3 regions of the Azospirillum sp. Marseille-Q6669 genome follow, and region 1 is predicted to be linked to each of the others. Evidence: riboswitches for the same ligand, from Rfam matches in the RefSeq annotation. Region 1 holds a riboswitch; each other region holds the start of a gene.
What was found. A riboswitch is a leader RNA that binds a small molecule or an ion and turns the genes downstream of it on or off. The one in region 1 is predicted to bind cobalamin.
Positions count from the first base shown of each region.

Region 1 (9,518 bases):
GTCACCACCAGCGGCAGCGCCGAGCGGCAGACCGCCGCGGAGGCGCAGACCGGGCTGACCGGTCTGATCGCCGCCATCGAGGCGCGCACCGACGCCGGCACGGCCTCGCGCGGCAACCTGACCGGCGGCGGCGACGGCTTCCTCTCGGTGCTTTCCGCCCAGGCCCAGCTCCTGGTGCGCGCCATCGACTTCAGCACGCCGGGTGCGACCGCCGGCCAGGCGGTGCAGACCAAGGTGACCGGCAACACGCTGGGCGGCACCGGGGTCGCCAGCACGGCGCCGACCGCGGTGGTGCTCAACACCTCGGCGGCGGCGGGTCCGGTGACCATCCAGCTCGACAACGTCGAATTCGCGGCGGTGGTCGGCAACGCCACGCTGGTCGGCGGCGACGGCGAGCAGATCGTCTACGGCGACGACCACCAGCAGTACATGTACCTGGGGGCCGGCGACGACATCCTGCACGGCGGCGGCGGCAACGACACGATCGCCAGCGCCGGCGGCAACGACACGCTGTACGGCGACGACGGCGACGACGTGGTGATGGGCGGCGAGGGCGACGACTGGCTGTTCGGCGGCGAGGGCAACGACCTGGTCGGCGGCGGCGTCGGCAACGACGCGCTGTTCGGCGGGACGGGCCGCGACATCCTGTTCGGCGAGGACGGCGACGACACGCTGACCGGCGAGGAGGGCGAGGACACGCTGTCCGGCGGGGCGGGCAACGACCTGCTGTTCGGCGGGGCTGGCAACGACTTCCTGATCGGCGACGCGGGCGACGACACGATCAGCGGCGGGGCTGGCAACGACGTGGCGCTGGGCGGGGCGGGGCGCGACCTGATCGGTCTCGGCGCGGGCGACGACCTGGCCAGCGGCGACGGCGGCGACGACACGCTGTTCGGCGAGGACGGCAACGACACGCTGTTCGGCGGGGCGGGCAACGACCTGCTGAACGGCGGGTCGGGCAACGACGTGCTGTTCGCCGACGGCGGTGCGGACACGCTGTGGGGTGGCGCCGGGGCGGACGTCTTCGCCTTCGGGCGGGCGTCGGGCGGATCGGTGGTGATGGACTTCCAGGCGGGTGTGGACCGTCTGGCGCTCTACGACGCCAGCATGGACCTCGGCGCGGTGATCCGCTCGGCGCGGGTGGAGGGCGGCAACACCACCCTCGACGTCGGCGGAGGCAACCGCATCACCATCCTCGGCCAGACCGGCAACGTCGCCGGCTGGTTCGGCTGAGGACGCATACACGCGATACGAAACGGCGGGTGCCGGGGCCTTTGGGCTTCGGCACCCGCCGTTCTGCGTCGGCTTCCCCGAGCGGAGGGGGGCGGACTAATCCGTAGGGGTCTTTGCCGCCGCGGGGTTATCGGTTGGATGATGGTTTACCCGATCGAACGAATCCCCGGAGCCATTCCGCCATGCCGACATTGCCGCACGGATCGCCCGACCGCGGGCTGAAGCCGTTCATCCTCGCCATTCATCGCGAAGCGCTGGAAACCGCCGCGGCCAAGGGGCTGACCGGCACTCTGGCGCAGGTCGCCGCTCTCCAGGACACCGCCAGCCTCGCCTCGGCCAAGGCCGGGCGTCTCGTCACGGAGGAGGAGGTGATGCGCCTGCTGCTTCGGGAGCGCCGCGCCCGTAAGATCCATGAGGCAATGGGAACCGCACCGGTCGCACCGGTCGCACCGGTCCGGAAGCCGGTGGCGGCCCCGTCCCGATTCCGCCTGGGGCGCTGGCGGACCGTGGCGATGGGCATGGCCCTCTCGGCGTCCGCCGGACTGGCTGGAAAGGTCCGCTTGTAGGAAACGGGCGGTGTGCGGTCCGCCGGTACCGAGTGAGTACGCCCATTGCCCTGTTGAGTGAGGCGCGGGGCGCACTGAGGCTGTCGCTTCCCCGCTGTTCGGCACGAAACACACAATGGGAGGTCTCATGTCCGTTCGCCTGGATCGCCGCCAATTGCTGCTCTCCGCCGGAGCCGCCGCGCTGGTGCTGGCCGTGGCGCCGCGCTTCGTCCTGGCCCAAACAACAGGGACCCAAACAACAGGGGGCCAGACACCGGGCGGCAAGGGATTCACGCTGCCGCCGCTGCCCTACGCGCCCGCCGCGCTGGAACCGCACATCGACGCGACGACCATGAGCGTGCATCACGGCAAGCACCATCAGGCTTATGTCGACAACCTCAACAAGGCGCTCGCCAACCACGGCGACCTTCAGGCGATGCCGCTGGCCGACCTGCTGAAGCGCGTCCCGGAACTGCCGGAAAGCATCCGCACCGCGGTGCGCAACAACGGTGGCGGGCACGCCAACCACAGCATGTTCTGGAGCATCATGGGGCCGAAGGCGGGCGGTGCCCCAGACGGCGAGGTCGGAGCGGCCATCGCGCGCGACTTCGGCAGCTTCGACGACTTCAAGACCCGCTTCAACACGGCGGGGGCCGGGCAGTTCGGCAGCGGCTGGGTCTTCGTCACCGCCGACCCGTCGTCGGGCAAACTCGCCATCGCCGCCCGCCCGAACCAGGATTCGCCGGCCATGGAGGGGGTGCCCGTGCTGATGGGCAACGACGTGTGGGAGCACGCCTATTACCTGAAGTACCAGAATCGGCGCGCCGACTATCTGGCGGCCTGGTGGAACGTCGTCGACTGGGGCGCGGTGAACCGCCGCTACGCGGCGATCCGCAAGGGCGAACTGGTGATCTGAGCGGCCAGCCTGACCTAAAACGGAAAAGGGCGGCGGGGATGTCCCCGCCGCCCTTCCTGCGAACCGTCTGGTCCAGTGGCCCGATCAGGCGCCCTGGTGCAGGCGGACGTTGAACAGCGGGCCCTGGCTCTGGCGGCGCAGCGCCTTGGCGACAGCCAGCACGGCGAGGTCGGCCAGCGGCTCGACAATGATGACGGTCATGTAGGCGGCGCCGAAGGAGGCGACCTCCGTCATGGTCTCGGCGGTGAAGCCGTGTCCGTAGAAGGCCCAGAAGGCCACCCAGGCGACGATGCCGCCCTGGTAGGCGGTGGAGAGGGCGAGCGCCTGCGAGTACTTCAGGTCGACATAGGGGGTGGCGTCCGGAACGATCCGCTTCGCCAGCAGGCTGATGCCCCACAGCGGGACCAGCAGCGTGGTGACGTTCATGCCGTACTGCGGCAGGTCGAACGGCGCGAAGAACAGGCCCTGGATCAGCAGGCCGGCGGCGAGGCCGATGGAGGCCGCACCGGCTCCGAACATCAGGAGCAGCGTCGAACCGAGGATCAGGTGAACCTCCGACACGCCCACGGGGTGGTGCGGGAACACCTCGAAGAAGCTGAAGACCAGCGCGGTGGCGATCAGGCTGCGCAGCACCAGCGGCGCGACCCCGCCGTTGTTGCGGACGTCGTCGCGCGCCAGCTTGCCGGCCATCGCGAAGCCGCCGGCGGCCGTCGCGTAGCTGAGAGCGATCTTGGCGCCGTCCACGACGCCGGGTTCGATGTGCATGCTCTATGCCCTTTCCGAGTCTGCCATGCGTTGGGAGGGCGTCGTTGCTGGCAGGCACCGGCATCGCAACCCCCTTGGTCCCCTTGGATGGGCGCACCGGAGGGACGGCTTGCGGAAGACGGGCGGCCTTTAGGCCGGACATCGGCAAGCGACCACCGGGGCACCCCGCCCGAGGACGTACGTTCGGTTACGGCAGGTCTCCTGGCTTGCGGGTCAAGGCGGCATCGTCCGGCCTTCCCGGCGCCCGTTCCCGCAGGCGGCGCCAGTGACACGGAAAGGACGAGGCCGCTCACCGCTCACAGTTGCGGGGGCAGCGCCGGATTTGCCGTTTCCCCCCGATCGGGGCGACGCACCGGCTTCCCTCTTAGCCCCGCGACCGGAGGGCGCGGGGAACCATAACCGGCGCCAGGGTAGGGGCGGGGTCCCCCGCCGTCAAGAGGGGGATGGCGACCCATCGGGGGAGTCGCACGGCTTCCTTGACACCGCTCCCGCGGAACCGACAAGGTCCGGCGGACTGCGCGAGGCCGGATCAACGGGCGAAGGACGGGGTTGCGGGCATGCTACCGGTTCATTTCCTGACCATCGTGCTGAACGGCGATCCCTTCATCCGCTACCACCTGGAGGTTTTCCGCCAACTTCCCTTTCCCTGGCATTGGCACGTCGTGGAAGGGGTGGCGGAGCAGGTCCGCGACTCCTCCTGGTGCGCGCAGCGGGGTGGGCGCGTTCCGCAGGACCTTCACCGCGACGGCCGCAGCAGCGACGGGACGTCGGCGTATCTCGACCGCATCGCCGCGGAGGAGCCCGGGCGCGTGTCGGTCTACCGCAAGCCGCCCGGCATGTTCTGGCAGGGCAAGGTGGAGATGGTGACCGCGCCGCTTGCCGCCATGACGGAGGAATGCCTGCTCTGGCAGGTCGATGCGGACGAGCTTTGGACGGCGGAGCAGATCACCCGGGCGCGCCGGATGTTCCTCGATTCGCCGTCGCGCACGGCGGCGCTGTACCTCTGCCACTTCTTCGTCGGCCCATCCTTGGTCCTCGACCGGCTGGACCAGTACGGCAATTACCGCGCCTACGAATGGCTGCGCACATGGCGGTACCGGCCGGGGGATTTCTGGCACTCACACGTCCCGCCCCGGCTGATGCGCCCGCAAGCCGATGGCGCCGCCGTCGATCTCGGCGCGACCAACCCCTTCCTGCACGAGGAGACGGCGGCGGGCGGGCTGGTCTTCCAGCATTTCGCCTACGCGACGCGGGAGCAGGTCGCGTTCAAGGAAATCTATTACGGCTACGACGGCGCGGTCGAGCGGTGGGACGCCCTGCAGACGGCGGGTCGAGCGGTCGGCAGCGGCACCCTTCCGCTGCGCGATTTCTTCCCCTGGGTGACCGACGCGGCGACCGTCGCCCGCGCCGAGCACGCCATGGTGGAGCCGCTGGCGCGCCCGGACGCCGACGGAGCCTGGGGCTTCGTACCGCCGGCGCGGGGCGCTTCGACCGCTCCGGCGGTGGCGCTGCTGCGGGGCTCAGGCCCCGCCGTTCGCCGCCGCACGCTCGTCCCTGGCGAACCGCCGCCGTTCCCGACCGACCTGATCCGAAGCGTCGGCGTGTTCCTGCTGGACGGTTTGGGTGCGGTGCTGCGGGCGTCCGGCTTCCTGCGGGAGTTGCGGCGGGCCTTGCCGCGGGCTCGAATCACCGTCTTCGCGACATCGGACGCGGAGGCGGTGCTCGCCCTCTGCCCCTACGTCAACCAGCGGGTCAACCTGCCGCCGCTGAAGGGACGGGCGCCCGACGACGCGCTGGTGACCGCCGTGCGCCAGGAGATCGGCCAGCAGTTCAGCGGCGCGTTCGATCTCACGATCAATCCCGGCCGGGGTGAGGACGCCAGCTTCGCCAACCGCCTGATGCAGGATACGGGGGCGCTGCTCCGCCTCGGTTGCAGGGTCGGCCGGCCGGTGCGCGGCTATTACGCCGACGCCTTCCTGACCCACGTCGCGCCGGCTCCCGCCGGCCTGCTGGGGGCGCTGACCGCCGGGGAGCCTGACCCCGCCACGGAGGTCTGGACCTCCCCTGCCGGCGAGCGGGCCGCCGTCGCGCTTCTGGCCGAGGGCGTTCCGGCGCGCTGGCGCTGCGCGGTCGGCCTGTCCGCGTCCGTCGGCACCGGCAGCCTGTCGGAGCTGTGCCGCCGCCTTGCCGCGCGCGGCGACACCGCCATGATCCTGGTCGGCGAGGAGGCCGCCAGGGGAGCCGCGGCGCGCATCGCCGGGGAGGCGGGGGGCGCCTGCGTGAACGCGGTCGGGCGGCTGGGTTTCGACGGGCTGTGCGCCCTGCTGCGGCGCTGCGACCTGTTCGTCGGGACCGGCGCCCCGGCGGAGGACATCGCCGTCGCGGCCGGGCTTCCCATGGTGGGAACCGGCCCGGAGCACGGCGATCCGACCGCCGGGGCGATGGAGAGCGCCATTACGGCTTGGCTGGCCGGCCGCACGTACTGACAAGCGTTCCCACCCGGCCTGTGAGATCCGAGAGGGGAAGCGTGGAAAAACGGAGGGACGGGCGCGCAAGGCGCTTGTGTTGGCGCGTTTGCGCCGCAATGATCCGCCCCCACCGAATCCCGGACGGCCGCAAGCGGCGCGCCGCAGCGGGGCAAAACCATGGATTGAATCCGGCGGCCCGGTAAGCACACGATGCGCAGAGCAGTCATGAAACCCCGTGCGGATTGGCGTCCGGGGCTCCGCAAATACCCCTACGGCGTCCGCGCCATGAGCGCCGGCGCCTTCTGGCGCGAGGATGTGCGGTACGAGTTCTCCGCCCATCAGATCGACCTGATCGAAAGCGTCGCCGACGAGCTGCACACCATGCTGCGCGAGGCGCTGCGCGCGACGGTGGACGGGCGGGCGCTGGCCCGGCTGGGGGTCCGCGGCGGCGTGGCGCGGCTGCTCGAAGCCTCCTGGAACGACTATTGGGCCGCGGGGCGCCTGAACGAGCGGGCCGGCGGGCTGATCGGGCGGCTGACGCTGGCCTATGACGGGCGCGATTCGGTCAAGCTGCTGGCCTGCAACTACGACACCCCGGAAGGCCTGTTCGCCGCCTCGATCATCCAGCGCAACTGGCGCGAGGCCCTGATGGGCGATGCCAATCAGTTCAACGGTTTGCACGAGGGGCTGGTGGAGCGCTGGGAGGAGCTGGCGGCGGGCATGCCGGGCCGTGGGCTCGTCCATCTGGCCTGTGCCACCCCCGACCCGATGCGCGAGAGCGAGCTGGTCTATCTGGCCGCCACCGCGGCGGAGGCCGGGATCGCCACGCATCTGCTGCCGCTGCAGAGCCTGGGCTGGGACGGCCAGCGCTTCATCGACGACGAGGGGCGGGCGGCCTCCTGGCTGGCGAAGATCTACCCCTGGCAGGGGCTGGCCGACGACGCCTTCCTGCAGAAGCTGCGCATGGGCGGCATGAGCATGCTGTCCCCGCTGTGGTGCTGGCCGATGTCGAACCACGGGCTTCTGGCGACGCTGTGGTCGCTCTACCCGCGCCACCCGAACCTGTGCCGCGCCGCGCTCGACCCCGAGGAACTGGCGGGCTGCGACGCGGTGACCGAGCGCAGCCTGTTCGGGCTGGACGACGCGGCCCAGCGCATGACGGCGCACGGCCGCATCGTCTCGGACACCGGCGGCGCAGAGTATCCGGGGGGGCGGGTCTGGCTGGAAACCCCGCCGATCTTCGAGGAGGAGGGCGTCCACGCGCTCCTGCACTGCTGGATCATCGGGGACAAGTGCCTGGGCATGTCGGTCCGTGAATCGGCGGACCCGCGGGTCGGCCCCGACGCGGCGATGGTGCCGCACATCTTCCGCGGCTGACGGGCTTTCACGGGGTGGAAGGAGCCCGCCCTGTTCCAGCGGGGCGCAGGGCGGGCGCTTCGGCGGCGATCAACCGGCAGTCCTCAGCGGCCGCGGCCCGGCGCGAAGGGATTGGGCAACGGCGAGCCGAACGCCGCCCGGCGGGCGTCCCGCCACGCGACGTCGTTGCCGACGCCGCTGTGGGTGGCGGACACCGACACCACCTGACTCTGGTGGCGCAGCCAGCCGCGCAGCTTTTCTTCGAACCGTTGGGCGTCCTGGGCGTCCGCAACCTCCAGTTCCATCGACATCTGCAGCTCGGTCTTCATGGCGTTCCTCCTCTGGACCGTTCCGTTGGACAAACAGCCGGGCGTGCCGCTGGTGCCAAAAAAACAGAAAAGGGCGGGGAACTTTCCCCGCCCTGCGCTGCAACACCGTGAACGCGATGGCCGTCGATGCGATTGGCGGCGCCGCCGCTCACTTGCCTTCGGGCTTCGCCGGGCGGGCCGGCTTGGCGATGCTGGCGATCTGCTTCTGCAGGTCGTCGATCTGCTTCTGAAGCTCTTCATAGGTGTGGCTGGCCGCTGCGGCCGCGCCGTTGGGCGGAACGGCGGACGGACCGGGGGCCGCCGGGCGGGGCGGGGCGGCGGGGTGCTCGCCGGGCTGCCCGTCCTCGGCGCCGCCGAAGGGCGAGAACATGCGCATGGCCCGTTCGAACATCGCCATGTTCTGCTTGCCGACCTCTTCCAGCCGGCCGAAGGGGAACATGCCGCCCAGCGTGTTCTGGAAATAGTCGCGCATCTGCTCCTGGTTGCGCGAGAAGGACTGCATCGAATATTCGAGGTAGCGCGGCACCATCCACTGCATGTTGTCGCCGTAGAAGCCGATGAGCTGGCGCAGGAAGCTGATCGGCAGCAGGTTCTGGCCCTTGCTCTCCTCCTCCACGATGATCTGCGTCAGGACGGAGCGGGTAATGTCCTCTCCGGTCTTCGCGTCATAGACCACAAAGTCGAGCCCGTCCTTGACCATCTGACAGAGATGGTCGAGCGTCACGTAGCTGCTGGTCGCCGTGTTGTAGAGCCGCCGGTTGGCGTACTTCTTGATCGTGATCGTCGCGGACTTCTGGTCTTCCTTGTCGGCCATCGCTGTTTCTTTCAAGAAGGGTCGTGCGGCGAGAATGTTCCAGATATAAGGACTACTCGAAGGAATGCACCCTGTCCAGTGCTGTGCCGCAGCGCTGCGACCCCAGATGGGCGTCCCCCCGATAATTCGGGATTTGCGGCATTTTCGATCGGTCCTTCGCGGCTCTGGTCAAGGGCACCGCCTCCCTCATATACTCCTCGCCATGGCCGAATCGTCCGAATCCGACATCCCGTCCCTGGAAACGCTCGCGCAACGGTACCTCGACCTGTGGCAGGAACAATGGGCGGCCTGCGCCGCCGATCCCGAGATGGCCGATGCCGCCGCCCGCCTGTTCCAGATGATGGCGCAGGGCGCCGCGGCGATGGCGCCCTTCGTCCTGGGGCCGGGCGGTTTCGCCTACGCCAGCCCGCCGGGCACCGGCTGGAATCCGATGCCGCCCCCATCCCAGCCTGCCGGGTCCCAGCCGTCCTCCGAGGGAGAGCCGCGTGACCGGGGACAACGCCACGATCCCCCCGCAACCCGCTCTGCGGCCCACCCCAAGGCTGGGGCCGCGGCCGCTGGCGCTGCATCTGGCGACGGTGGCGGCGACACTGCTCAGCTCCTCCGCCGCATTGCCACACTTGAGGAACGGCTCGCTGCCATGGAAGCCGCATCTGCAGGAGCGGGCGGAGGACCTGCGCCGGCGGATCGCCGCAACCGACGCGGACGCGTTCGCCCAGGCGGTTGACCGGGAGGTCCGCCGCCAGCTGGACCTCGCCTTGACGGGAATCGAGCGCTACCGCCGCCACCCCTACCGCCGCGATTTGCCCGATCCGCCCGTGCTGTGGACGGAGGGGACGTCCCGTCTTCTCGACTACGGCGCACTCGGCCCGGCGACGGGCGCGCCGGTCCTGTTCGTGCCGTCGCTGGTCAATCGCCATTACATCCTCGACCTGTCGGCGCGCAAAAGCCTGATGCGCTGGCTGGCCGCGCAGGGGCTGCGCCCCTTCCTGATCGACTGGGGCACGCCCGGCCCGCTGGAGCGGCGCTACAGCCTGACCGACTACATCGCCGGGCGGCTGGAGCGGGCGCTCGCCGCGGTGGTGGAGGCGG
Region 1 covers NZ_CBCOOP010000006.1:68,193-77,710, reverse strand. Annotated here, with positions in the region: gene ACWPXE_RS28945 (Ig-like domain-containing protein) at 1-1,233, shown strand, start outside; gene ACWPXE_RS28940 (hypothetical protein) at 1,416-1,799, shown strand; gene ACWPXE_RS28935 (superoxide dismutase) at 1,927-2,694, shown strand; gene ACWPXE_RS28930 (energy-coupling factor ABC transporter permease) at 2,779-3,459, opposite strand; cobalamin riboswitch at 3,634-3,872, opposite strand; gene ACWPXE_RS28925 (hypothetical protein) at 4,017-5,945, shown strand; gene ACWPXE_RS28920 (glutathionylspermidine synthase family protein) at 6,153-7,304, shown strand; gene ACWPXE_RS28915 (hypothetical protein) at 7,388-7,612, opposite strand; gene phaR (polyhydroxyalkanoate synthesis repressor PhaR) at 7,761-8,426, opposite strand; gene ACWPXE_RS28905 (alpha/beta fold hydrolase) at 8,912-9,518, shown strand, end outside.

Region 2 (9,518 bases), on a different contig from region 1:
AGGGGCTGGCCCTGCGGCTGGAGGTCGCCCCGGACGTGCCCACTACCCTGCTGGGCGACCCGTTGCGGCTGGGGCAGGTGCTCCTCAACCTCGTCAACAACGCGGTGAAGTTCACCGAGAGCGGCAGCGTGGTTCTCGGCGTGGCCGCCGCGCCACGAGGGACGGAGGATGCGGAGACCGAACTGCGCTTCGCCGTGCGCGACACCGGAATCGGCATGACGGCGGAGCAGGTGGCCCGCCTGTTCCAGCCCTTCGCCCAGGCCGACAGCTCGACCACCCGCCGCTATGGCGGGACCGGGCTGGGGCTGGCGATCAGCCGGCGGCTGGCCGTCATGATGGGCGGCGGCATCGCCGTGGACAGCGCCCCCGGCCTGGGCAGCACCTTTCGCTTCACGGTGACGGTCGGTGTGCAGGACGGCGCCGCGACGGCGCTGCCCGCCTTGGCCGATCCGGGGCTTGCGGGCCTGCAGGTGGACGAACCGCTGCGCGGTCTGCGCGTGCTGGTCGCCGACGACAACGCCGTGAACCGGCTGGTCGCGCGGGAACTGCTGGAGGATGCCGGGCTGGCCGTCACCGCGGTCGGCAGCGGCGGGGAGGCGGTGAGGCTGGCGCTGGAGCCGGGGGCGGGCTACGCCGCGCTGCTGACGGACGTCCAGATGCCGGACATGGACGGCTTCGCGGTGGCGCGGGCGATCCGTCGTCAGTGCGGTCCCGACCGCCTGCCGATCATCGCCATGACCGCCCACGCCCTGGAGGAGGAACGGCGGCGCTGTCTGGACGCGGGGATGGACGACCACATCGCCAAGCCGGTGGAACCTCACCGCCTCGTCGCCGTGCTGAACCGCTGGCTGAAGCCGTTCGGGCGGCGGGAGGCTCTGCCGGTTGCCAAGGCTGCGGAGATGGATGCCGTGCTTCCTGACGGCTTGGAGGGGTTCGACCTCGTCCCGGCGCTGGCGCGGATGAACGGGCGGGCGGGCACGCTGCGCCGGGCTATCCTGGATTTTCTCGACCGCTACGGCGACGCGCCGGTCCGGCTGGAGCATCTGCGGAGCGCGGGAGACGGGACGGCGCTGGAACGCTTTGCCCATGGACTGCGGGGCAGCGCCGGAACGGTCGGCGCGATGGCCGCCAGCGCCGCCGCCGCGGCGCTGGAGCTGGCGGCGCGCGAGGAGCGGTGGGAGGCGATGCCGGGGCTCTTGACCGACCTGTCCGCCGCCCTCGGCCCCGCGCTGGCTTCGGCGGAAACGCTGCGCAGCATGGAGGTGCCCTTGGAGGTCGTGCCGGAAATCCCGGTGGTTCCTCTCGGCGACCCGGGCAAGCTGGAAGAGGCGTTCCGCGCGCTGGAGGAGGCGTTGCGCAGCGGCAGCCTGTCGGCGGCGGCCCGCTTCGACGCTCTGCGCGGCCTGCTGGCCGGGCGCGGCCATGACGAGGCGATGGACAAGATGGGGCGGGCCGTGGAAGCGTTGGATTTCGCTGCGGCCCGTGCGGCGCTGGAACGGCTTACCGCCGCATGGATCAGGGAACGGGACCGGGAGACGACACCGTGAGCGGTGGTCACATACTGATCGTCGATGACGACACGGCCAACATCCGCGCGCTCGCCAGCGTGCTGGAGGACCGGCACGAGGTGCGCTTCGCGACCTCCGGCCGCCGCGCTTTGGAACTGGCCTCCGCCGACCCGCCGGAACTGGTGCTGCTCGACGTGATGATGCCGGGGCTGGACGGCTACGCGGTGTGCCGCCTGCTGAAGACCGACCCGGCCACCGCCGACGTCCCGGTGATCTTCATCACCTCCCTGTCCAGCCCGGAGGAGGAGGCCTTCGGGCTGGAGACCGGGGCCGTCGATTACGTGACCAAGCCCTTCAGCCCGGCCATCGTGCGCGCCCGCGTCGCCACCCACCTGTCGCTGCGCCGGGCCAACCGCAGCCTGAAGGACGAGAACGAGCATCTGGAGGCCCTGGTCCGCGAGCGCACGCGCAAGCTGGCCCAGGCCCAGCGCGAGAAGATGGCGGCGCTGCGCCAGATGGTCGCCGGCGTGGCCCACGAGATCAACACGCCCATCGGCGTGGCGTTGGGCAGCGCGTCCCACCTCGGCGACCGGGTCGCCGCGATGACGGAGCGGCTGGCCGCCAACCAGCTCCGCCGTGCCGAGCTGGAGCGCTTCCTGGCGAGCGCCGGGGAGCTGGCCGCCCTGCTGTCCGGCACCATCGCCCGCGCCGGGGAGATCGTGCGCTGCTTCAAGGGGGTGGCGGCGGACCACGGCGGGCTGCGCCAGACCATCGCGCTGAGGCCCTTCCTGGAGCAGGTGACGGAGAGCCTGCGCCCGCAGTGGGAGCCGCTGGGGCATCGCATGGCCGTGGACTGCCCCGCCGACCTGCGCATGGTCAGCAACCCGGCGATCCTGTCCGCGGTTCTGGAGCAGCTTGTTCGCAACGCCCTGGAACATGCCTTTCCGGCGGGGCGGCATGGGCTGGTGACGATTGGGGCTGCGGCGTCGGGACCTGAGACGGTTTTGCTGTCCGTCGCCGACGACGGGGCCGGCATCGCGGAGGGGACCGCCGGGCGCATCCTGGAGCCCTTCTTCACCACCCGCCGCGGTACCGGCTCGGTCGGGCTCGGCCTGAACATCGTAGACAATCTGGCGACGGACCGGCTGGGCGGATCCTTCACCATCGCCTCGCGCTCCGGGGGCGGCACCCTGGCGACCCTGCATCTGCCGGCCCGCACCCCGCCGGATCTGTGAGCCGGGGTGCGGCGGCGGGATTTCAGCCCCCAAGACCCTCCCACGCAGCAAAGGACCCGGCGGGCGGGGACAGGTACAGGCTGGGCACCCAGCCGTCGGGAATCGGGACGGTCGCCGCGTGGGTCCGGTTGTGGGCCAGCAGCTTCGGCAGGACGTGGGTGTGCGGACCCTCCGGGCTGCGGCCGTCGGGCGGCGGGATCGGCTGGCTGACCTCGATCCGGCCGAAGGGGCCGATGAAGACGCGGTCGGGGCTCAGCGCCGGCAGGTCGGGCGGCAAGGGGTTGCCCGGCGCCAGCAACTCCGTCCCGACGACCGCGCGCAGGCGGGCGATGGTGGCGGAATCGGAACTGCGGACGCAGACGTCGGTCTGGAAGACGCCGAGCCCGAGGTCGAACAGCAGCGCGTCGCGGTCCGTCTCGGCGATGGCCTCGCGGTCGGGACCCAGCTCGGTCACCACGCCGCGCCGGTTCATCGCGCCGACGTGCCGGGGCAGGCAGAGGGCCACGGCGAGGCTGCCGCTGCGCGTCCGGTAGGGCACCGCGCGGATTGCCGGACCGGGGCGCAGGCGCAGCCCGCCGCGGGCGGTCCGCGCCTCCAGGTCCGGGCCGTCGTCGCGCAGGGCGACGGGTTCGTCCGGGTCGCGGATGAACTCCGCGATGGCGCCGAAGGCGCCGAGGCTCCAGCCGGTGGCCGGGTCGTTCAGCGCGTCGCGCAGCAGGGAAGACAGGTCGCTCATCAAGGCGTCTCCGTTGCGGAAGTCGGGGATGGCAGGGCGTGCCAGGGAAGCAGGAAGGGTTCGCCGCCGGCCTCGCCGCGGTGGACGGCTATGCCGTAGGCGGCGCGCAGGTGGGCGTCGGTGAGCACCCGTTCGGGCGGTCCGTCGGCCAGCACGCCGCCGCCCGACAGCAGGATCAGCCGGTCGCAGAAGCGGGCGGCCAGGGTCAGGTCGTGCAACACCGCCACCACGCCGCTGCCCCGGCGGGCGGTGTCGCGCAGCAGCGCCATGCAGGCGAGCTGATGGCCGGGATCGAGCGCGGCGACCGGCTCGTCGGCCAGCAGCACGGGCGCCTCGGTCGCCAGGGCGCGGGCGAGCAGGACGCGCATCCGCTCGCCCCCCGACAGGGTGCCGACGATCCGCCCACGCAGGTGGGCGGCGTCGGCGGTGGACAGCGCCCGCTCCACCGCCGCGCGGTCTGCCGCGGTGATCCCGCCCAGAGGGCCGCGGTGGGGCAGGCGGCCCAGCAGGACCAGCGCCTCGGCGCGCAGCGGCCAATGCACCGGGCCGCTCTGCGGCAGATAGGCGATGGCGCGGGCGAGCGCCCGCCGCCCGGCCTGCGCGGCGGTCCGCCCGCCGAAGGTGACGCGGCCCGCCGCCGGCTCGGCGAGACCGGCGAGGAGGCGCAGCAAGGTGGTCTTGCCGGCGCCGTTCGGGCCGATCAGCCCGGTGAAGGCGCCGGGCGCGATGGTGAGATTGACGTCCGTCAGGATGGTGCGCCCGCCGGCGCCCGCGGGAGTGGCGGCGGACAGGGCGTGGGTTTCGATGCGCATCAGGCCTCCTCCCGCCGCAGCCGGGCGATCAGGACGATCAGGAAGGGCGCCCCGATCAGGGCGGTGACCACGCCCAGCTTCAGTTCCGGTCGCGTCGGCAGCAGCCGGACCGCGATGTCCGCGGCCAGCGTCAGGCACGCCCCGGCGAGGCCCGCCAGCAGCAGCAGCCGTCCGGGCCGCGCCCCGGCCAGCGGGCGCATCAGGTGCGGCGCCACCAGCCCGACGAAGCCCACGGCGCCGGTGACCGAAACCGCGCTGCCCACCGCCAGCGCCGCCCCGGCGATCAGCCGGACGCGCAGCCCGGTGAGGTCGAAGCCCAGACTGCGCGCCGCGTCCTCCCCCAGGGTCAGCGCGTCGAGCGCGCGGGCGCCGGACAGGCAGAGCGCCCAGCCCGCCAGCATCGGCGGCAGGACGAGCCAGAGCTGGTCGGTGCCGCGGTCGGCCAGCGACCCCATCAGCCAGAACACGATCTCCAGCGCCGCGTAGGGGTTGGGAGCGAGGTTGAGGGCCAGCGCGGTCAGCGACCCGGCGAGGCTGTTGATGGCGATGCCGCCGATGACCAGCGCCGTCGTTCCGGCCCCCCGCGCCGCCATCAGGTTCAGCAGCACCGCGGCGGTGGCCGCTCCGGCCATGCCGCCGAGCGGCAGGGCCAGCGACAGCGCGGCGGACAGGCCGCTGTAGAAGACAATCACCGCGCCCAGCGCCGCGGCGCTCGACACGCCGACCAGCCCTGGCTCGGCCAGCGGGTTGCGCAGCCAGCCCTGCATCGCCGCCCCGGTCAGCCCCAGGCTGAAGCCGACCAGCAGGCCCAGCAGGGCGCGCGGCAGGCGCAGTTCGCCCAGCACCAGCGCGGCCAGGGTCGGGCGACCGGCGAGCCAGTCGGACAAAGCGGCGCCCAGGTCGAACGGCACATAGCCGACCGCCGCCGACACCGCGCAGAGCACCAGCGCCAGACCCGTCAGCCCGGCGACCAGGGCGGGGTAGGGGATGCGCGACTCCCACGTCGCAGCAGCCGTCATGGCACGGCCTCCCGCGCAGCGGCCAGCCGTTCCGCGGCCTCGGCGATCTGCAGGCCGGGGCAGGTCCACAGGCGGGAGGGCAGCGACAGCGTGCGGACCGGACGCTCCAAAGCCTTCAGGGCCGGGTGGTGCAGCAGGGCGCCGGCCAGCGACGGCGGCGCGTCGGGTGCGGCGTCGATGATCAGCACGTCCGCCCCGCCCAGAATGATGGCCTCCAGCGGCAGGGCGCCCTGGCTGCCCAGCGGCAGGCGGTCGGCCATGTTCTCCAGCCCGGCGCGGCTCAGGAGTTCGTCGACCAGCGACCCGGACCCGGCGACGAAACCGTTGGGGCGCAGCACCACCGCGGTCGCGCGCGGCCCCGGCGCCGCGGGGGGCAGGGCGTCGAGGCGGGAGAGCAGGTCGGCGACCAGCGCCTCCCCCCGGTCCGGCTCGCCGACGGCGCGGGCGAGGCCGCGGATCTGCTCCGCCACCCCCGCCACGCTCTGCGGGACGTCCAGCTCCAGCAGCGGCGCGTCCAGCCGCGTCAGCAGCCCGACCGCGACCCGCGTGGTGTAGCGCCCGGCGACGATCAGGTCGGGGTTGAGCGGCAGGATTTCCTCCGCCGTCCCGTGGTTGACCAGCACCCCCGCCGCCAGCGCCGCGACGGTGGAGGCGCGGGGATCGCGCGCCAGCCACGTGACCGCGGCGAGGCGCTCCGGCCCGACGAGCCGCAACAGCAGCTCGTCGGCGCAGAGATTCAGGGAGACGATGCGCTGTGGTTTGATGGGCGGCTTTGCGGGCGGCGCCTCCCACGCCGCCGCCGGCCCTCCCGCGATCAGCAGGAGGGCGGCGGCCAGCCCGAGACGGAAGGGCCTCACAGCGACAGCCGCAGCCCGAGATACCCGGCCCGTCCCGGGGCGCCGTAGGTCCAGACCTCCTGGTACCGGCGGTCGAACAGGTTCTCCACGCGCCCGAAGAGTTCGACCCCCTCGGACAGCGCGTAGGACCCGGCCATGTTGACCAGCGTGTAGGGGGCGAGGCTCACGACCTGCCGGTTGTAGAAGGGGTCGTAGGCCCAGTCGCTGGACCGACCGTTGTAGACGACGCCGAGGTTGGCGTTCGCCCGGTCCTCCAGGAAGCGGTGATTGACGGTCAGGCTGGCGAGCTGCTTGGGCCGGCGCACCAGCTCCGCCCCCGTGGAATCCTCGCCGTCGGTCCAGGTGTAGGAGCCGCGGACGGTCAACCGGTCGATCGGCTCCACCGACAGGCCAAGCTCGAAGCCGCGGATGTGGGACTCGCCCGGCATGTTGACGGAGGTCCGCCCGGTGCCGGTGATGAGGTCGCGGATGCGCTGGTCGAACCACGTGCCGTCCACGGAGGCCCGCGTCCCCCACAGCGACTGATCGAAACCGGCGTCCCAGCCGCGCGCCCGTTCCGGCTTCAGGGTCGGGTTGCCGGCGTAGGTGGCGGTGTAGCCGTACAGCTCGAACAGGGTGGGATTCTTGACGCCGGTGCCGTAGGAGGCGCGCAGCTTCGTCCCGCTGTCTTCGATCAGATAGGCCGCCGTGGTGCGCCATGTGGTGGCGTCGCGGAACAGGTCGTTCCCGTCGTGGCGGACGCTGCCGGTCAGGGTCAGCCGGTCGAACAGGCCCAGCTTGTACTGGCCCACCAGCCCGGTGGAGCCGATGGAACGGTCGAAGCTGGAGAAGCTGCTGCGGCTGATCGCCTTGTCCTCCTCATGCTCCACGGCGGCGGTCAGCACATGGTCGGCGGGGCCGCTGTTCAGAGTGAGGTTGGTCTGATAGTCGGCCTTGGTCTTGCGCCCGTCGTAGCGGCTGGTCACCGTCTTGGCGTCGTCGCGGTAATCGCGCTGCTGGCGGCCATGGGTCAGGCCGACGATGTGCTCCCACTTTCCGTCGAGAAGGGCGATCTTGCCCTGGACTCGCCCGAAATATTGCTCCCCGGCGGTGCTGGTCCCGTCATCGACGGCGCCGCGCCCGCCGACGAAACCGTCGGTGTCGGCGTGGAAGCGGGTGTAGCGGCCGGTCACCGCGATCTCGCTGCGCTCGGTCGGGCGGACGGCGGCGTTTCCGGTCAGCGTGCCGTTGCGGTAGCCGTCCTTCTCCGGGTTGCCGAGCCGCGTGTCGGCGACCGACACGCCGTCGCTGGTGACGCCCTGGCCGCTGAGGAACAGGTCGTAGCGGTCGGTCCCGGTGCCGAAGGAGGCCCGCCCGGCGGCGGTGCCGAAGGACCCGCCCTCGACGGCGGCGCGGAACCGGGGGGCGCCGGCGCCGCGGCGGGTCACGATGTTGACGACGCCGCCGACCGCGTCGGAGCCGTAAAGCGCGCTCTGCGGGCCGCGCAGCACCTCGACGCGCTCCACGTCGCCGGCCAGCAGGTTGGCGAAGTCGTATTCGGAGCCGGACGCCGGATCGTTCACCTCGATCCCGTCGATCAGGACGAGCGTCTGGTTGCCCTCCGACCCGCGGATGCGGAGCTGGGTCAGGGTGCCCATCGGGCCGGTGCGGTTGACGGCGACGCCGGGCACCGCGCGCAGCGCGTCGGACAGCAGACGGGTCTGGCGCTGCTCCAATTCCTGGCGGGTGATGACGGTCAGGGCGCTGCCGGTTTCCTCGGCGGCCGTGGGGACGCGGTTGGCGATCACCGAGACCGGCGGAAGCATCGTGATGGTGGTGGAATCGGCGAAGGCCGATAGGGGAAGCGCAAGGCTTCCCAGAAGGGCGGCGAAAGACGCCGTCCGGTGAAGGCGGGGAACGCGGACACTCATTGAGACCTCGGGCGGGACGCCGGTGGCACGTCACCGCGAACGAAGTCCCACCGGACGCTCCGCGAACGGACTCCCGGTTCGACGACCTTCGGTGCACCCCGCCCGAACGTGTTCGCGTGTGACCACGACTGACGGCAGGTCTCCTGGCTCGCGGGTTATCGTCGGCCCATCGCCTTCCCAGGATCGCGATCCCAGTGGCATTCCGATGGACGACTCGCCGCTTACAGTTGCGGGGGCAGCCCCGGCGTAGGACCCTCGCACGACCAATCGCCGTGGGGTCCGCACCGTGTTCCCATTTTCAGCCCTTTCGGGCAACCGTCGGGTGCGAAGCTACGCGGGCGGAACGGCTCCGGTCAAGCCGCAATCCGCCCGTCCTCGCCCGGCTGCTGTCAGAGCGTGGTTCTCGGCCCGATCGCCGCCCCATCCGGCATGGGCGGTACCATTTCCTTGCAATTGCCGACGCAATAGGTCTGCGCCTCGATCCGGCCGCCGCAGGATTTGTAGCAATCATTGTAATCGGAGGAGCAGGTGAGGTTGCTGTAGCAGCTGGGGTCCCGGTCGAAATCGCTGAACGTCTTGATCTTCTTCTTGTCCACATCTTTGGGCAAGGAACGGAGATAGGACTGATATTCGCCCTGGGCGCGGGTCGTCGCCTCGGCCCGGCAGGTCTGAACGGCCAGTTCCTTTGCGGATTGGCAGATCGTCTGTGCCTGCTTGCACTGGGCGACACAGAGCTTTCCCGCCTCGCTGACGGGTGGAAAATAGCTTGCGACCGTCTCGAAACGCGGGCCGCAACCGGCCAATCCGGCCGCCAGCAGGCAGCCGAGCAGAATGGAACGCCGCATCATTGTGGGTGTCCTGCCGTGAATTTCCGTCAATCGCTACGAACAACCCGCCGGTGCGGAATCATCCATGGGCAATGCGGAATTCGCAAAGCCGGCTCCCGTCTGGAAATCCGGCAACCCTTGGGCGATCAACCGGCTGGTGTCGGCGCCTGCGGCCTTCGCATCGATCACGGCCCGCAAAGGCCACTTCCCCCTCTTGTCGACGGGCGGGGGCCTGACTACATGACGGTTGAGGTCCGGGCCCCTCTGGCAGCGTCGCCCGGCGCTGTGATGTCGGACTTCCCATAGAGCCGTTGCCTTGGCGCGGCCTTGCGGAAGCTGGCCCTGTTCTTCCCCCTGGGTCCCGCTCCCCCACAAGGTCCACCGCCGGACGACGGCACCCGACGGGCCTTTGGGAGACATCGACATGGACCGCACCGAACCAACATCCTGACCGACCGCCACGTCTCCACGGCAAACGATGGAGGCGGGTGTCCTGACGCGCCGCGGCCGAGCCGTCGTGTGCGCTTTTCCGGTGACCGCAGACCTTGCGGTCACGATTCCAGTCCGGGCCCCTCTGGCCGATGCGTCCCGCCGTGGCGCATCGGTGATGTCGG
Region 2 covers NZ_CBCOOP010000001.1:1,575,946-1,585,463, reverse strand. Annotated here, with positions in the region: gene ACWPXE_RS06970 (ATP-binding protein) at 1-1,547, shown strand, start outside; gene ACWPXE_RS06965 (sensor histidine kinase) at 1,544-2,743, shown strand; gene ACWPXE_RS06960 (DUF6925 family protein) at 2,766-3,479, opposite strand; gene ACWPXE_RS06955 (ABC transporter ATP-binding protein) at 3,479-4,291, opposite strand; gene ACWPXE_RS06950 (FecCD family ABC transporter permease) at 4,291-5,310, opposite strand; gene ACWPXE_RS06945 (ABC transporter substrate-binding protein) at 5,307-6,167, opposite strand; gene ACWPXE_RS06940 (TonB-dependent receptor plug domain-containing protein) at 6,164-8,077, opposite strand; cobalamin riboswitch at 8,194-8,412, opposite strand; gene ACWPXE_RS06935 (hypothetical protein) at 8,467-8,925, opposite strand.
Region 2: it holds a riboswitch for cobalamin, as region 1 does, so the genes downstream of both, ACWPXE_RS06940 (TonB-dependent receptor plug domain-containing protein) here and ACWPXE_RS28930 (energy-coupling factor ABC transporter permease) in region 1, are expected to answer to the same signal.

Region 3 (9,518 bases), on a different contig from region 1:
CGCAACACCTCCACCCCCAGCGCCTTGACCAGCCCGGCCATGCGCCGCGGCGGCTCGGCCAGAGGCTGGCGAAGCTCCAGGAAGGCCCGCGCCAGCGCCGCCCCAAGCTCGACCAGATCGTCGGGACGGCAGTGGCCCAGCAGCGCGGCACCCTCCAACGTTCCGCCCAGCCCGACACGGAACAGCGGCCTGTCCACCGCCCCATCCACCGCCCCGGCCACCGCGTCGAAGCGCACGTCGGTGCTGCTGTCGGACAGGGTGGCCTGACCGCCGCCGTCGACCAGCCAGCCGAATTTCGGGGGCAACCGCTGGAGGTCACGGTCGGCCGCCAGCCGGGCATCGAGCGCCAGGGCGTAGGGGCGCACGTCCAGCACCGCCGTCCCGTCCAGCCCGGCGGTCGGGGAGGTCAGCACGTTGCGCACCGCCTCGCTCTCCGCGTCCTCCGAGACGTAGCCGAGCGCGCGAAGCTCCGCGATCAGCGCCGCCATGTCCGCCGTGGCGACGCCGCGCAGTTGCAGGTTGCCGCGGTGGCTGAGGTCGACCAGACCGTTGCCGTAACGACGCCCCAGTTCCGCGATCCGCGTCGCCGAGGCCGCGGGAAGCACACCCGCCGGAACGCGCACGCGGACCAGAAGACCGTCGCCGACCTCCATGGGGGCGAGCACGCCGGGGCACGTGCCGCGCCGGCGGGGTGGATTGCGGCGTTGGGTGATCGCGCTCATGCGGACATCTCCTTGCGGCGGCGCAGATCGTCGCCCGTCGAATTGCGGCGTGGGTGCCAGAGACCGCGCTCCAGGGCCTCGGTCAACCGGTCCAGGATATGCCGGGCGGCGGCCGGATTGGACTGTGCCAGGAAGTCCCACACCTGCTGGTCGTCCACATAGGCGTCGTACAACTGTTCGAAATGATGGGGCCGCACCGCCGTGGTGGTTGCGGCGAAGGCGAACAGCGTGTCCACGCTCGCCGCCAGCTCCCCGGCGCCGCGGTAACCGTGGCGCATCATTCCGTCGATCCAGCGCGGGTTGGCCGCCCGGCCGCGCAGGACGCGGGCGATCTCCTCGCCCAGCGTGCGGACGGTCAGGCTCTCCGGCTCGGAGCTGTCGAGGTGATAGAGCGCCGGGTCGTTGTCGACCAAGGCGGCGGCGGCCGAGAAGCCGCCCTCATACTGCATGAAGCCGTCGGTGGAGAGGACGTCGTGCTCCCGCTGGTCCTGGTGGTGGACCAGCGCGTCGGCCCCGCCGATGCGGCGGCGGAACAGGCTGGGCAGCGGCACGCCCTCCAGCCCCTTGCCGTAGGCGTGGCAGCTTCCCTCCAGATAGGCGGCGCCGAAGTCGGCCCGCGCGGCCCAGTCGCCGCGCGCGATCAGGCCGGGCAGCGCCGTGCCGTAGGCGCCGGGGGCCGCGCCGAAGACCCGCGCGCTGGCCCAGCGCTCCGCCTCCGCCGCCGGGGTGCCGCCGGTTTCCAATTCAGCGCGGTCGGTGCGGAGCGCGGCGGCGACGGGGTTCACGTCGTCGGGCTCGTCCTCCGCCATCACGGCGCGGACGGCCTGATCGAACAGGGCGATCTGCTGCGGGAAGACGTCGCGGAACAGGCCGGAGATGCGCAGAGTCACGTCCACGCGCGGACGGCCGAGGACGGAGGCCGGCATCACCTCGAAGCCGGTGACCCGGCCGGAGCCGTTCTCCCACAGAGGGCGCACGCCGAGCAGGGCCATGGCCTGGGCCAACTCGTCGCCGCCGGTGCGCATGGCCGGCGTGCCCCAGCAATCCACCACCAGCCGCCTCGGCCAGTCGCCGTGGTCCTGCAGGTAGCGGGTGATCAGCGCGTCCGCCGCCTGCCAGCCCAGCGTCCAGGCGGTCGGCGTCGGCACGCCGCGCGGGTCGAGCGCGTAGAGGTTCCGTCCGGTGGGCAGCGTGTCGGCCCGCCCCCTTGCCGGGGAACCGCCGGGGCCGGGTCTCACGAAGCGCCCGTCCAGCCCGTCCAGCAAGGCGGCCATCTCGGCTTCGCCGCAGGCGTCCAGCGCCGGGGAGACCTCCTCCGCTTTGCCGAAGCGGGCGACGGCGGCGAGCAGGCGGGCGCGGCGCTCCGGCTCCGGCGTGGTGCCGAAGACATGCAGCCCGTCGCGGATCTGCATCTCCTTGATGTCGCAGAGATGGGCGTCGAGGCGGCTGAGGATGGCGTCGGGGTCGTCGTCGGGCCGGAGGTTGCAGTCGGCGGCGACGCCGGAACTCCAGGCGAGGTCCAGGATGGTCTGCCGCAGCGTGCCCAGACGCCGCGGGTCCAGCCCAGTCGCCATCGAGTATTCATCGATGGCCGTTTCAAGCGCGGCAAGGTCGCCGTGCAGCCCGGCCTCGACCGGCGACGGGGTCAGATGGCCGATCAGGACGGCGCCCAGCCGGCGGCGCGCCTGCACACCCTCGCCGGGGTTGTTGACGATGAAGGGGTAGAGGCAGGGCAGGGGACCGGCGACGATCTCCGGCCAGCAGTCGGCGGACAGGGCGACGGCTTTGCCCGGCAGCCATTCCAGCGTCCCATGCGCCCCCACCTGCACCAGCGCGTGGACGCCCAGAACATGGCGGAGCCAGAGGTGGAAGGCATAATAGCCGTGGCTGGGTGGCGTCTCCGGATCGTGGTGCTGGGTGGTGGTCAGCGGGCCGTGACCGCGGCTCGGCTGCACGGCGACGGCGACGTTGCCGCAGGTCAGCACCGTGAAGCGGAAGGCGGTGCCGTCGGAATGCGGGTCGGCCCCCTCGTCGCCCCAGGTGGCGGCGATGCGGCCACGGACCTCGGCGGGGGCGAGGCGGCGGTAGTCCTCCAAACTCAGCGCGGCGGTCGTGCCGCCAGTCAGCGTCTCCATCAGGGCGGCGGACCCGGCGGGAAGCCCGTCCAGCGCGTAGCCCTCGGCGCGCAGCCGCTCCAGGATGCTGACGACGCTCGCTGGGGTGTCGAGGCCGACCGCGTGCCCGATGCCGCCGCCCGGCCCCGGATAGTCGGACAGCACCAGCGCCAGCTTGCGCCCGGCCCGCGGGGTGGCGCCCAGCCGAACCCAGGCGGCGGCCAGATCGGCGGCGAAGGCCACCCGGTCGGGCACCGGGCGAATCAGCGTCGGAGCGAACTCCAGGTCGGGGTCCAGCGCCCCTTCGGCCTTGAAGGCGATGGCACGGGTCAGGATGCGCCCGTCCATCTCCGGCAGCACGACGTTCATGGCGAGGTCGGACGGCCCCATGCCGCGGGCGGAGCCGCGCCAGCCCTCCTCCGGCGTGGTGGACAGCACCGCTTGCAACACCGGTGTGCCGTTGGCCTCCAGCGGCGACCCGTCCTCGCGCGCCGCCGAGAAGCCGGTCAGGTTCATCACGACGGCGGCGTCGCGGGCGGTCAGGGTGGCGCGCATCCAGGCGGCGCAGTCCGGCTCCTTCAGGCTCGCCACGAACAGCGGCAGCGGGGCGAGGCCGCGCGCGGCCAGCGCGTCGCACAGCGCGTGCACCGGTTCCAGATCGCCGGCCAGCAGGTGGGAGCGGTAGAAGACGACCGGCGCGCATGGCCCGGTGACGTGGCCGGACCAGCCCTCATAGACGCCGAAGCGGGGGACCGGCGCCGGCTCGCGCCAGGGGCGGTCCTGCCCGCTCAGAGTGGCGGCGTAGGCCAGCAGGTTGGCCATGTTGTCCGGCCCGCCCTCGGTGAAACCGCGCCACAGCCGCTGCGCGGCCTTGGCCGGAACCGTGCCGTAGCCTTCCAGGGCGGGGTTCGGCTGGGCGCAGCCGGGCAGCACGGCCAGCGCCACTCCGGATTCCCGGCAGGCGGCGGCGACATGGTCCAGCCCGTAGCGCCAGTAGCCCGCCCCGCCGAGCAGGCGCAGCACGACCAGCTTCGCCTTGCGGATCACGGAGTCGACGTAGAGATCCACCGACAGCGGGTGCCCCAGCCGCGCGAGATTCGCCAGCCGGAGGGTCGGCATTGTGTCGCGGTGGCGCTTCCAGCAGGCGGCGAGCGCCGTCAGGTCGCTGTCGGAGAAGGACAGAACGACGAGGTCCGCCGGACTCTGCCCCAGATCCACGGCCTGGGGGCCGGCGTCGAGGTCTTCCTGGCGGGCGGCGAGTAGGTGCATGACCGAGAGCTTTTCGAAATGTCCCTCTCCCCTCTGGGGAGAGGGCTAGGGTCAGGGGGGGCGCGTGGCGGAACGTCCGGCGTAAGCGCACCCCCCTCACCGGCCCTGCGGGCCACCCTCTCCCCAGAGGGGAGAGGGTTGTGAAGGCCAAAAATCACTCCAGCGCCGCGGTCACGGCGTCGCGGTCCAGGCCCGTCTCGCCGATCACCACCAGACGGCTGCGGCGCGGCTCGTCGGGCTTCCAGAAGCGGTCGAAATGGGTCTGGATGCGCGTCCCTACGCCCTGCACCAGAAGGCGCATCGGCTTGCCCGGCACGTCGATGAAGCCCTTCAGGCGCAGCACTCCATGGGCGGCGGCGACCCGCTCCAGCGTCTTCGCCAGCGCCGCCGGGTCGGGCTGCGGGCCGAGTTCCACGACGAAGCTGGTGAAATCGTCGTGATCGTGACCCTCCTCCTCGTCATGGTGGCTGGGGCGGTTGGCGAGGTCGTCCTCGGCCCCGGCCCCGACGCCGAGAAGCACCACCGGATCGACCTTGCCGTTGCTGGCGCGCAGGATCTTGGCCTCGCGCCCAGTGCCGCCCTCTGCCATGGCGGCGCGGATCAGGTCCTCGACCTTCGCCAGATCGGCGGCCTCGACCAGATCGGTCTTGTTCACCACGATCAGGTCGGCGCAGAGGAGCTGGTCCTCGAATACCTCCTCCACCGGCGTCTCGTGGTCGAGCTGTCCGGCCTCGGCGGCCTGGGCGGCCAGCGCCGCCGGATCGGGGGCGAAGCGGCCCTCCGCGGCGGCGGCGGCGTCGACCACCGCGACCACCCCGTCCACCGTCACCCGCGTCTTGATCGCCGGCCAGTGGAAGGCCTGGACGAGCGGCTTCGGCAGGGCAAGGCCGCTCGTCTCAATGATGATGTGCTCCGGCGGCTGGGGGCGCGACAGCAGCTTCTCGATGGCCGGGACGAAGTCGTCGGCGACGGTGCAGCACAGGCAGCCGTTCGCCAGCTCGATCACGTCGTCCTCGGTGCAGGTCGGGTCGCCGCAGGCGCGCAGGATCTCGCCGTCGATGCCGACATCGCCGAACTCGTTGATGATCAGCGCCAGACGGCGCCCGCCGGCCTGCTCCAGCAGGCTGCGGATCAGCGTCGTCTTGCCGGCGCCGAGAAAGCCGGTGATGACGGTGGCCGGGGTCTTCCCGGCGGACGGACGGAGGGCGGCGCGATGCGTCATGATCTGGTTTCCCTGTCTCCGCCACACCCGGCGGATTGGATGAGTTTCGGTCTGGCGGCAGGTTTCCTGGCTCGCGGGTCGTTGCCGCGCCTCCCGCCTTCCCGGCCTGTCGGCCCGTGGCATTTCCGGAGGCGGACTCGCCGCATACAGTTGCGGGGGCAGCCGCGGCCTTGGACCCCATCCGGATCCGCACCGCATTCCCTATTATCCCCGCGCCTTCACGGCGGACGGGGCACCGTCGGGGGCGCAGAATTGCAGGCGGACCCCCGATTTGCAAGCGGCCATTTGGCGCCCGGATAGCGTGCCATCGAACCCGGAACGGTCCGCCCATCCCGCCGTTGGTGTGTCGGAAGATCGGTACAGTCTGTCTGGAAAGCTGACACTCCGAACCGCGTGCGATGCTGTCGCCGCCTTTGATGAATTCAACAGTTTCAATGAACTAACGAATTTCCCCGCAATTGGCATGCCCTGTGCTTATATCAGCTCAACCAAAAACGCGGACCGGCAGACGACGCGGACGAACAGGGAGGGAAAAGCGGCACCCATGGCCGACGACATCATTCTGGAAGCGCGCGGACTCTCGAAGGAGTTCAAGGGCTTCATCGCGGTGAAGGAGGTGAACCTCCAGGTTCGCCGCGGCACGATCCACGCGCTGATCGGCCCGAACGGCGCCGGCAAGAGCACGGTCTTCAACCTGCTGACCAAGTTCCTGACGCCGACGCGCGGCCAGATCCTCTACAAGGGGCGCGACATCACCGCCATGAAGCCCGCCGACGTGGCGCTGCTCGGCATGGTGCGCTCCTTCCAGATCTCCGCGGTCTTCCCGCACCTCAGCGTCCTGGAGAATGTCCGCGTCGCGTTGCAGCGCCCGCGCGGCACCAGCTTCCATTTCTGGAAGCCGGAGGCCAGCCTGCACGACCTGCACGACCGCGCCGAGGAACTCATCGAGGCGGTGAACCTGACCCCCTGGGCCGGCCACACCGCCGCCGAGCTGCCCTACGGCCGCAAGCGTGCGCTGGAGATCGCCACGACGCTGGCGCTCGACCCGGAGGTGATGCTGCTCGACGAGCCGCTGGCCGGCATGGGCCACGAGGACATCGAGGGCACCGCCGCCCTCATCAAGCGCGTCTCCGCCGACCGCACCATTCTGATGGTGGAGCACAACCTGTCGGTCGTTGCCCACCTGTCGGACACCATCACCGTGCTCCGCCGCGGCGAGATCCTGGCCGAGGGCGCATACGACGTCGTATCGCGCAACCCGCAGGTCATGGAAGCCTATATGGGGACGGGTGAGGTGGGCCATGCCTGACGGTGCGACCGTGAAGACCGCGATGCTGGAGATCCGCGACCTCCAGGCCTTCTACGGCGAAAGCCACGTGCTGCACGGCGTCAACATCGACGTGCGCCAGGGCGAGGTGGTGACCCTGCTGGGCCGCAACGGCGCCGGTAAGACGACCACCATGCGCTCCATCATGGGCATCGTCGGCAAGCGCAACGGCTCGATCCGCTTCCAGGGCAAGGAGCTGATCGGCATGGCGCAGCACAAGATCCCCCGCCTCGGCATCGGCTATGTCCCGGAGGAGCGCGGCATCTTCGCCTCGCTCAGCGTGGACGAGAACCTGATGCTGCCGCCGGTGGTGAAGTCGGGCGGCATGACCGTGCCGCAGATCTACGAGCTGTTCCCCAACCTCCAGGGCCGCGGCACCACCCAGGGCACGCGCTTGTCCGGCGGTGAGCAGCAGATGCTGGCCATCGCGCGCATCCTGCGCACCGGCGCCGACCTGATCCTTCTCGATGAGCCGACCGAGGGCCTCGCCCCCGTCATCATCGAGCAGATCGGCGTGGCGGTGCGCAAGCTGAAGCAGCGCGGCTTCACCATCGTCTTGGTGGAGCAGAATTTCCGCTTCGCCGCGACCATCGCCGACCGCCATTACGTGATGGAGGAAGGCCATGTCGTGGACATGATCCCCAACGACCAGCTCGCCCAGAACATGGACAAGCTGCACACCTATCTGGGTGTCTGACCCGTTAACCCCCCCCTCTGCTGAACACACTCAAAACAAAGCCAATCGAAGGGAGTTTGAAATGCTCAAGACGTTGCTTTGCGGGACCGCATTGCTGGCGCTGACCGCCGGGGCCGCGCACGCCCAGGTCTCCAACAACGTGATCAAGATCGGCGTGATGAACGACCGGTCCGGCATCTACGCCGACCTCGCCGGCGAAGGCTCGGCCATCGCCGCTCGTCTGGCGGCTGAGGAGTTCGGCGGCAAGATCGCCGGCGCGCCGATCGAGATCGTCGTCGCCGATCACCAGAACAAGGCCGACATCGCCGCCAACACGGCGCGCGAGTGGATCGACGCCGGCAACGTGGACGTCATCGCCGACGTGCCGAACTCCGCCGCGGCGCTGGCCGTCCAGGGCATCACCAAGGACAAGAAGCGCATCTTCCTGATGTCCGGCCCGGGCTCGACCGACCTCAGCGGCAAGTCCTGCAGCCCCTACGGCTTCCAGTGGACCTACGACAACTACGCCATGGCCGCCGGCACCGCCCGCGCGCTGGTCGAACAGGGCAAGAAGAACTGGTACTTCATCACCGCGGACTACGCCTTCGGCCACTCGCTGGAGGATGAGACCTCGAAGATGGTCAAGCAGCTCGACGGCAAGGTCGCGGGCAACGTCCGCCATCCGCTGGGCAACGCCGACTTCTCGTCCTACCTGCTTCAGGCCCAGGCCTCGAAGGCCGACGTGATCGGCCTCGCCAACGCGGGCGGCGACGCCACCAACGCCGTCAAGCAGGCGTCGGAGTTCGGCATCACCCAGTCGGGCCAGAGCCTCGCCGGGCTGCTGCTGTTCATCAGCGACATCCACGCGCTGGGCCTCCAGGCCTCCCAGGGCCTGCTGCTGACCACCGGTTTCTACTGGGACACGGACGAGCAGACTCGCGAGTGGACGAAGAAGTTCGAGGCCAAGGCTGGCCGCAAGCCGACCATGGTCCAGGCCGGCGTCTACTCCGCCGTCCGCCACTATCTGAAGGCGGTCGAGGCCGTCGGCTCGGACGATGCGGACAAGGTCGCCGCCAAGATGCGCGAGACCACGGTCAGCGACATGTTCACCAAGAACGGCAAGATCGCCGCGAACGGCCGCATGTTCCACGACATGTATCTGGCCCAGGTGAAGACCCCGGGCGAGTCCAAGGCTCCCTGGGACTACTACAAGATCGTGAAGACCATCCCGGCCGAGCAGGCGTTCCTCGACCCGGCCAAGAGCGGTTGTTCGCTGGTGAAGTAAGGTTCTGAAACGGGCACCCCTTCCGGCCTCCCCCCGCTTTGCAGGGGGAGGGTTGGGTGGGGGCCCACCCCAAGCACCCAATCAAAAAATCAAAAGTCCGATACACAGGGAGGGACGGTCATGTTCGACTTGCTGGGGGTGCCGCCCCAGGTCCTGTTCGGCCAGCTTCTGCTCGGCCTCATCAACGGGTCCTTCTACGCGCTGCTCAGCCTTGGGCTGGCGGTCATCTTCGGCATGCTGAACGTCATCAACTTCGCCCACGGCGCGCTCTACATGATCGGCGCCTTCGTGGCGTGGCTGCTGCTGACGAAGCTCGGCCTCGGTTACTGGTGGGCGCTGGGCCTGTCGCCGCTGATCGTCGGGTTGCTGGGCGTGGTTCTCGAAAAGACCATGCTGTCGCGCCTCTACAAGCTCGACCATCTCTACGGCCTGCTGCTGACCTTCGGCCTCGCCCTGATCATGGAAGGCGCCTTCCGCCATTTCTACGGCGTGTCGGGCCAGCCCTATCCGATCCCGGACGCGCTCAAGGGCGGCCAGAACCTCGGCTTCATGTTCCTGCCCAACTACCGCGGCTGGGTCGTCGTCGCCTCGCTGATCGTCTGCTTCGGGACGTGGTTCGCCATCGAGCGGACGCGGCTCGGCGCCTACCTGCGCGCTGCCACGGAAAACCCGGTGCTGGTCCAGGCCTTCGGCATCAACGTGCCGGTGATGATCACCGCCACCTACGGCTTCGGCGTCGCGCTGGCCGGACTCGCCGGCGTGCTGGCGGCACCCATTTATCAGGTGTCGCCCCTGATGGGCTCCAACCTGATCATCGTCGTCTTCGCGGTGGTGGTGATCGGCGGCATGGGCTCCATCCTCGGCGCCATCGTCACCGGCCTGGGGCTGGGGCTGCTGGAGGGC
Region 3 covers NZ_CBCOOP010000001.1:2,102,133-2,111,650, forward strand. Annotated here, with positions in the region: gene ACWPXE_RS09285 (hypothetical protein) at 1-722, opposite strand, end outside; gene cobN (cobaltochelatase subunit CobN) at 719-4,105, opposite strand; gene cobW (cobalamin biosynthesis protein CobW) at 4,260-5,327, opposite strand; cobalamin riboswitch at 5,367-5,582, opposite strand; gene ACWPXE_RS09300 (ABC transporter ATP-binding protein) at 5,872-6,636, shown strand; gene ACWPXE_RS09305 (ABC transporter ATP-binding protein) at 6,629-7,351, shown strand; gene ACWPXE_RS09310 (ABC transporter substrate-binding protein) at 7,413-8,615, shown strand; gene ACWPXE_RS09315 (branched-chain amino acid ABC transporter permease) at 8,736-9,518, shown strand, end outside.
Region 3: it holds a riboswitch for cobalamin, as region 1 does, so the genes downstream of both, cobW (cobalamin biosynthesis protein CobW) here and ACWPXE_RS28930 (energy-coupling factor ABC transporter permease) in region 1, are expected to answer to the same signal.